DNA from 2 places in the Desulfosarcina ovata subsp. ovata genome. Region 1 is predicted to be linked to the other one. Evidence: riboswitches for the same ligand, from Rfam matches in the RefSeq annotation. Region 1 holds a riboswitch; the other holds the start of a gene.
The links. Region 1 has a riboswitch for cobalamin ahead of GN112_RS28105 (TonB-dependent receptor). Riboswitches for the same ligand answer to the same signal wherever they lie in the genome.
Positions count from the first base shown of each region.

Region 1 (4,412 bases):
AATTCTCCGATTTCTGTCATGGCTCGTGGTTTGATGAAGAAGGTACTGAATCCTAAGCAATTTGACGAATGGTTCGAGAACACCGCTAAAGAACAATACACAAGGGACCTTTTGTTTTCGACGCTTTTTTACCTGATGAGCCAGGTCGTTCAGGGAAGCCAGCGATCAATTCACGCAGCCTTCCAGGCTTCAAAAGAGGATATTGCCGTTTCAGTTACCTCAATCTACAATAAGTTGAACGGCATGGAACCAAGTACATCGGCAGCTTTGGTCCGATATGCCGCTGAGCAGGTGGAACCTATTGTTGGGTGTTGGGCTTGATTCTAACTTCGCCCAGAGGACCTACAAATTTTGATGGTCCGTAGTCAACATTTTGATTTTTTTATAAATACATATTTCTATTTTATTTAATGGCTAACAATGGGCGAAATTAAAATCAGGCCCGACCCAGGAAATACTTAATAAGTGTTAAGTGATTAAGCTAAACGAAAATAAAGAAGGAATAATATGAAAAAAGGACTACTCATCGTCAATACAGGCGATGGCAAGGGAAAAACCACGGCAGCCTTGGGACTATCCATGCGGGCCGCCGGGCATGGACTCAAGGTCTGTTTTATCCAGTTCATCAAGGGGAGTTGGAAATACGGCGAGTTGGAGGCCGTGAAGAAATTCGCGGATACCATCGATTTCCATGTCATGGGCAAGGGGTTCACCTGGAAGTCGGACGATCTGGAAAAAGACCGGGCTGCGGCCCGTGATGCCTGGAAATTCGCCCAGGCGGCCATGACCGGCGGCCAGTATCAAATGGTGGTGCTTGACGAGTTTACCTATCTGCTGATGTATGGCATGATTGATTTGCCGTCGGTTCTGGAAACATTGACGAACCGGCCTGAGGGGTTGCACGTGGTCGTGACCGGCCGGGCGGCACCGCCGGAACTCATCGAGATCGCCGACCTGGTGACCGAGATGCAGCCGGTCAAGCATCCGTTGCAAGCTGGCATAAAAGCGCAAAAAGGCATTGAATTCTAAGGAGGCGAAGGGAGGAATGAACGATGCATTTATATTGGCGCGTACAAAACGATTTGGACTGTTTGGGAGAGGTTATCCATTTTCATGATCCCGGTTTGATCCGCTGCCTGCGAAGATGGACTCGTAAAAACATGGCCGGTTTGGTCATGGCGGTTGGCCTTTATGCCTTTGATTTCCGGCAACCTAATCAAAATTGACATTGTCATAAAATTTTATTATGTAAAAATAACTTCAATTAAGTAAGCTATTTTCAGGTGCCAAACCGGCATAATACGGGAATCCGGTGAAATTCCGGAACGGGCCCGCCGCTGTAATCGGTGACGAACGCTGCAAGGATACCACTGGAGAGAATCCGGGAAGGAGCGGCAAGTAGGATGAACCGAGAGTCAGAATACCTGCCTGGAAATAACGCATCCTTCCTCGTGGACAGAGGGAAGGGTGCAGATCCTTCCGGATAAAAAAGGGAAATCCCGGATCGCCATGTATTTTTAAGGGGTCCGGTTTTTTAATGCCTGCCTCTGACAATCATCGTTTGGAGTGTCCACACACAAACTCAAAGTTCTCTGCTGCCTGTGATTCACAGGAGACAGGAGGCTTGCAATCTTTTTTTGAGGAGAAAGATGAAAACCGGAACAAACGTCAAGTTATTTTTAAGTGTGGTGATGGCAAGCTGTATACTCTGGTCAAATGTATGGGCGGGTTCTGGGGCGCCTGAGGAGGAAACCACGGTTCTTGAAACCCTCATCGTAACCGGTTCCGGGCAGAAAACAAAACTGCTTGATACCAATGCGTCGATCCATGTGATCAACAGAAAGGATATCGAGAATTCAGGGTTGGGCAACACCGCCGAATTGATTTCATCCATTCCCGGGGTCGTTAACCAGAAATCAAGCTCCCAGACCTATTTCAGTATCCGCGGAACCAGATCAGGAATGTCAGGAGGGCCCCAGATCTATGTGGACGGGCGTCCCATCAATGTGGGGGTATACGGCTACAGCAAGATAGACAGTATTCCTCTGGATAGCATTGAAAAGATAGAGGTGATCAAATCTCCGTCCACGGCAAAATACGGGCCCAATGCAGGCAGGGGGGTGATCCTGATCACCACCAGAAAAGGAACCCAATCTGGAAAATCGCTTAGCGGCCATGTTTCGGCTGAATACGGATCATGGAATACCAGAAAGGGAGATGCCGCTATTTCGGTAAAACAGGAGCAATTTGATTATGACCTGTCAGCCTTTGCCGAAAAATCTGACGGTTACCGAAACGATGACCGGGACATCAAAAATATTGATGGCCGGGTGGGATGGCAGTTTGACGGCGGCCGGATTGACTGGATCACCGGGTATAACGAGTCGTTCAACAAATACCCCATCGGGCTTGCCGAATGGCAGGTGGAAAGGGACCCCACCGTGGTCTCCGCCAATACCAAGGAGGACGGCAGCGGCTATGAAATGCTGCCCAATGAATCTGATGAGGATCTTTTCAACACCATTTTGACGCTTGACTATGACAAGAACGATCTGCTGATCAACTCCTCTGTTGGTTTCAGCCGGGATCATCAGGATCTTAGCTACAACAAATATCTGAACGATTCAACAAAACTTGACGACAACTACGAAGACGATCGGGTTGAAAACCTTTATGATTTCAAGGCCAGCGTGGGAAAGGTGTTCAGCGGGCAAAGCGTGTCAAATACGTTGACCTTTGGTCTGGATTACCGGTACAGCGATTTTGAGCAGGACCGAGTTTATCCCTATGATACAGAAGGAAACAATGATGATTCAGAGGCGGCTGCGGATATAGACGCTGAGAAAAAGATGTTCGGAGCCAACTTTAACCATGAATTGAGCTGGAATATTTTCAAGCTTCAGTCAGGCCTGCGTTACAATTACGTTTCCTACGACCTGACCAACCGGGTGCCCCAATCCATCAGTGTGGACTATGACAGCGATATTGACTGGAGTATCTCCCCCTCGGTGAACATTCTTGACAATGCCAACCTTTTTATCACTTGGAACCATTCCAAATACTATCTGCCCATGGGATATTACAGTTCTAATATGTCTTACGACAATGCGTATACCCGGCCAGAGGACTTGGACCCGGAAACCTACGATACCATTGAGGCCGGCTGGAAGCACCAGATGTCCAAGGCTTTCAACTACAGCCTGATCCTGTACTACACCGTTGTAGACGATAAAATCGTATCTTACTATGAAGGCACCTCTTTTCAGGGCCGTCGCAATGCCGGCACCAGTATCCACAAAGGTGTTGAAGTTGAGATCGATGGGCGTCCAAGACAATGGATTGGTTACAGGCTCAGTTTTACCACAATCGATGCCGAATGGGACGAAGGCACGGCCAAGGCCTATGCAACGCCGGATGCCTCCAGCACATCGGTGAGCGATCTTTCCGGTAAAACCGTGAATTATGTGCCTGAGTACGAATATACCGCCGGCCTGGATTTTTATCCTTTTAAAGATACCAAGTATGGATCTTTGACCATCGCCTTGGATCTTCGAGGCTTTGGCAAGCAGTATGAAGACTATAACAACAATCTTGAAATGTCTGCCGCTGATTTTCTGGATGCCAAGATCACCTGGGATTATAAAGGATTTCAATGCTATCTGAGTGGTACCAATCTCTTTGACAAGGAATGGAATCGGATGGTGAATGCGACTGGCAAGGCCCATTCACGTCTTACCACGGGTTCGGGTTTCTATCCCCAGGACGGCCGATATGTCGGTATCGGCGTAGCCTATAAGTTCTAACGCGGGAAACCCGCAATCATGTGCCTTTTCTCAATTTCCTGTTTTTTCGACAGAAATTGAGGAATAAGGTGCTATTGTCTTTATGCTTGACGGATGAAAACAAGTGCAATATGAGAAGTAAATTTCAGGTGCTCTGCGAAGCTTAATAGGGAACCCCGTGAAAATCGGGGACAGGCCCACTGCTGTAACCCCTTGCCGGCAGGAAATACGCCGGAACCCGAACGCTTTCATGCGCCACTGTTCCAATGGGATGGGAAGGCCGCGGTCGGGGAGGGGAAGTCAGAAGACCTGCCTGAGATATTAAGGCGTATACTTCCGGGGTGGAAGTACGCACGCCAGGATCTTGAGGATAAAAAAGGGACATCCCCGGATCGAATCGTTGATCGGTCCGGGGATTTTTGTTTTCCTCGGACGAACCGGCTTACATTTATCTATGGGAGGTTGTTTCATGAAGCTGCAAAGGGGCGTCCGATGGGTTGTCGCGGGGTTGATGTTATGTGTTTCTCCTGCGTTTGGAGAGAATACCGATGGTGCTGAAGAGACGGTTTCCGAACCATATCAGTGTTTAAGATAATGTTTTTGGCAAGGCCAGAGGGAGGAAGTCGTATT
Region 1 is NZ_AP021879.1:6,412,730-6,417,141, forward strand. Features, by position in the region: gene GN112_RS28095 (hypothetical protein) at 1-321, shown strand, start outside; gene cobO (cob(I)yrinic acid a,c-diamide adenosyltransferase) at 508-1,029, shown strand; cobalamin riboswitch at 1,265-1,446, shown strand; gene GN112_RS28105 (TonB-dependent receptor) at 1,650-3,803, shown strand; cobalamin riboswitch at 3,913-4,113, shown strand.

Region 2 (4,412 bases), 3.2 Mb from region 1:
ACCGAGAGTTTGCGGATAATGGGACGTAGCTTATTATCCAGGGACTTTTCCACGATGGCCTGAATTCCCTGTGCGCTAAGACCTGAAACCATTTGCGAATCAGCTGGTGCGGTTCTATCCGCTTCGGTTGACGGCAACGCCGCCGAGGCGGCAGGCGTATCCTTTGCTGGGAAGGCGGCTGCCACCTCCTCCAGAGGGATAAGGATCTTAGCCTGATGTCCCATGCCGGCCTTTACTTTAATGTGCAGGGCGCTTTTTTGGGGAATTGTAAATGAACAGATTCCCTCATCATCGGTGGTAGTGGAAAGAAGCAGGGTGCCCGCGTCGTCCAAAACAAGGACTTCGGCATTGTGGGGAATGTCTCCGTTGCCAAAAGCCGCCTCAAGAACAACCGTATCCCCCTCCACCCATCCGCTGGCGAGAAACTTGTGGGCCAGTGCGGGACCCGTTGCGGCCAGAATGAAAATAATGGTTGGCAAAACTGTCCGGATGAGACATCTGTTTGCCTGGTGTAGCACTTTTTTTTTGTTTCGTTTCATAACGTTCTCCTTATTGGACAGTGCTTTCCCCGGGGCTTGTTGAAAAACCAGGCAGTGAATCGGGTTTGACCTTTTTGAGAAATCCAATACAGAATGCAGTGATAATGCCCTCGATGATCATTACGGGAAGGTGGGCCGTCACCACCAGGGCGGCGACTTCAAAAAAGCTCTCCTCCGTAAAAAGCAGGGAAAGTGCGACCATGAGTGACGTCAGAAGCACCGAAAGTGCCCCGCAGGCAAAGGCCCCGACAACGGCGAGTCCGGTGTCCTTCTGCACCAGCCGACCGAACAGGTAGTAGCACAACACGGCCGGACCGGCCACATTCAGGGTGTTTACCCCAAGAACGGTAATCCCCCCGAACTGAAAAAGCATGGCTTGCAGGGCCAGCCCCACGAGGATGGCCGCAAAGGCCCCCCATCCAAGCATCAGCCCCACAATACCGTTGAGCAACAGGTGGACGCTGGACGGGCCGATGGGAACGTGGATCAGGGAGGCCAAGAAAAAGGTTGCCGACAGGATCCCCGCCTGGGCAACGTGCTCATAGTCCATTTTTTTTAATCCGATGGCGGTGCCTGCCACTGTGAGGACGCCGCTGCCGATGAGAACCGGTGCTGAAATAACACCTTCTGATATGTGCATGATACATACTCCTTGTTTGCTCCAAAAAAAATCCCCGCACCTGTTAGGGCACGGGGATACCGTTTTTTATCCCGGACCGATCGACTCTATTGGGGTAAAACACCATCCTCCACGTTGGGTTTTACCGATTCATCAAAGGCGGGTCTTCTGGTTTCATCCGGCTCCTGGCGGCCTTCCCGTCCATGAAAAACGGAACAGTGGCGTATTGGCCAGCAGCGTCGTTTCCGGCATGCGGTGGAAACATGGATGTCACAGCGGCGGGTCCACTCCCGATTTACACGGGATTCCCCATTAAGTCCTGGCGGACACCTTTAATTGAGAGAACAATGATTCCTATTCGAGAATTTAAAGGATTGTCAATAGAATTCTTAATGTAACCCCATCTCACAGATCTGCCAGCGCTGCCAAATACCCTCTAACGTTGACATGCAAACAAATTCCTGGTACGGCGGTATGATTTTAGAAAAGAGAAGAGGATCAGGTGCGAGTCCACTTGCTGTTGAGAACTATGCAAGGGGGATTGCCAAGAGGGAACCCCGTGAAAGTCGGGGACGGACCCGCCGCTGTAACCGGGGACGAAAGCTGCACATTGCCACTGACCGACAGGTCGGGAAGGCGCAGCCGGTAGGAAGATCCGGGAGTCAGAATACCTGCCTGAACCCGAAGAGGGTCGACCACGAGGACGACGTCGAACCTAAGTACTATCTGTGGATGTAAAAGGGAGATCCCGGATCGATTTTTGCGGTCCGGGTTTTTTTTTATCATGACCGCTAATACACGCAGTATTCCGGCTTTCGGCATTCTGGCCCTCAGCGGGGTTTCTGGATGTGAAGCGGTCATATCCGGGGATATTACGGGATAAAGCGTATCAAGTTCGATAGTGATAGCTATAAATCCAGCCGGCGAGTCGCTCCTCTTGCGAGTCGCTCCTCTTGGAAGACAGCAACGAGTTGAACCAATAAAAGAATGAAGGAGGAGTTACTATGGTTGGAAACACGCGATCGATGAAATTCATGTTACGACTTTTTTTGTACGGCACTCTTGTTCTTGTTATGATGCCTGCCTGTTTGGCCCTATCTTTTTCGGAGACGCAAGAGCTCGAAGAAATGGTTGTCGAGGGGAGGAAAATAGAGGAACGCCTGTCGGGCGAACTGGAGGAGTTCGGTCACAAGGTGGAAATCGTCACCGGTGAAGAGATAACCGCCGGAGGATATGCTGATGTCAACCAGATATTGGAAAGCCTGGTGCCGGGTCTCTATGTATCTTCAAAAAGCGGTCGCGGTGACTATATGCGTATGAGTATGAACGGAGGGGACACCAAGCGGGTGATTTTCCTGATCGACGGCGTCCGGATCAACAACCGGCTTTACGGGAGGGGCTATCTGGACACCCTTTCCGTGAAGATGATCGACAGGATTGAGGTGTTAAAGACCGGTGAGGGGCTGTATTACGGCACAGACGGCACATCAGGCGTGATCAACATCATCACCAAACCGGTCACCAAAGAACGACATGGAAGCCTGGGGGCCGGATATGGGAGTTATGATGCCGCCGAAGCCCATGGGTACCTCTCGGAAACCATCAACGAAAACGGGTTTCTGATTTACGGATCCTACGATGCATGGGAGGGGTATCAGACTTTTTGTGACGAAGATTACGATCATATCGAAGGGGCTGCCCGAAAAGATCGCGGTTACATAAGAAATAGCCTGTTGGCCAAGTACGAGAGAAACGTCGATTGGGGAAACGGGGCGGTCTTGCGGGGTTCAATCCTGCGAAACGAAGCGGAAGCCGATTTCATGAGAGTCGACGAAGACAAGGCGGTAAACGATCGGACCGAATATGTGGGTATTCTAAAATGGGATCACGATATTGCAGAAGATTTATCCTACTACGTTAAAGCCTATTATCACGAGTGGTGGACCGAATACACCCGGCAAGAACTCGACGGCACGTTTGTTTACAACGAAGCCTTGTGGGGATATGAAGATTGGGGTGTCAATCTGATGGGAAGCTGGTTCTTTCTCGAAGAAAACGAGCTGTTGCTGGGCTTTGATTACCAGAATTACTGGGGAAAAGACGAGGTTGTTGTCATCAAGGGTGATCACGAGGAAGTATACGCCGGTTTTTTTGCCCTTCGCCCGCACTTCAATTTTATTCCCGACCTGAAAATGTCCCTTGGCGGCCGTTATAATCAGACGGGAGGAAGCGACAGCTTTGTATGGAATGCAAGTGCGCGATCACCGATTTTCGGGCCGTTTTTCGCGAGAGCTGTAGTGGGTACGAATTTCCGGCTGGCCAACGCCTATGAGCTTTATGCCGACGAAGATTATGCCATCGGCAATCCGGACTTGGATCCCGAAGAAAGCTTAAATGTCGAAGCGGGGCTCGGGGCTACCTTCGGCCTTTTTACGGCTGCAGTTGATTACTACTATTCAGAAATCACAGACATGATTGCCGTGGGTGACGACCTGGTTTTCGAGAATACCGATGGTGAAACGGATTTGGAGAGTTGGGCAATCAGCCTTTCATCGCAACCCTATAAAGGTTTCAGTTTCGTTCTAAGCGCGGTTTACACGGATGCGACCAACAAAGATGACGATGTTCAATTGACCCATATCCCCGAATCCTTCTACAAAGGATTGCTGCGCTACTGGCATCCCTCCCGCCGGTTCGGCGGGGATCTTTCCGTTCGCTATATTGGCGACGTTTACGGCACCGACTACCCGGAATTCGGGGCCGTCAATTACGGGAAGTACTGGGTCACGGACATCTCGGGCTTTGTCCGTTTCGGAAACGATCTGGCCCATACGCTGACCCTTCGCGTGGATAACCTTTTCGACAAAGATTATACCACATATGGGTACGGGAGAACCACCGGTTCGGATGGTGAACCCTTTATTTATGAATACCAGGGCACTCCGCTGGCGCTGATGCTCAGCTACACATATGATTTTTAGATCGATTCAGTAATAATTGACTCGACGTTACAACCTTTGAGTTGGCAGACCCGGCGTGCAGGCCGAAAGGACTGCACGCCAGTTTGACGTTTTATTGCCAAAGGGATGTGTATGCTTCGCAAAGCACATAAAATCCTGGGACTTACAACCGGTCCGCTGATGATCCTATGGTTTCTGTCCGGAATTGTGATGATGTATGTCGATCATCCGAGGTTTCACCGAACCTCACGGGATCGACTGCCCCGGACTGCACCTTTGATTGCTGACACGATT
Region 2 is NZ_AP021879.1:3,194,386-3,198,797, reverse strand. Features, by position in the region: gene GN112_RS14150 (NikL family nickel/cobalt ECF transporter subunit) at 1-539, opposite strand, end outside; gene cbiM (cobalt transporter CbiM) at 550-1,179, opposite strand; cobalamin riboswitch at 1,300-1,507, opposite strand; cobalamin riboswitch at 1,642-1,851, shown strand; gene GN112_RS14140 (TonB-dependent receptor plug domain-containing protein) at 2,286-4,139, shown strand; gene GN112_RS14135 (PepSY domain-containing protein) at 4,251-4,412, shown strand, end outside.
Region 2: linked by a shared signal. The riboswitch ahead of GN112_RS14140 (TonB-dependent receptor plug domain-containing protein) and the one ahead of GN112_RS28105 (TonB-dependent receptor) in region 1 are both predicted to bind cobalamin.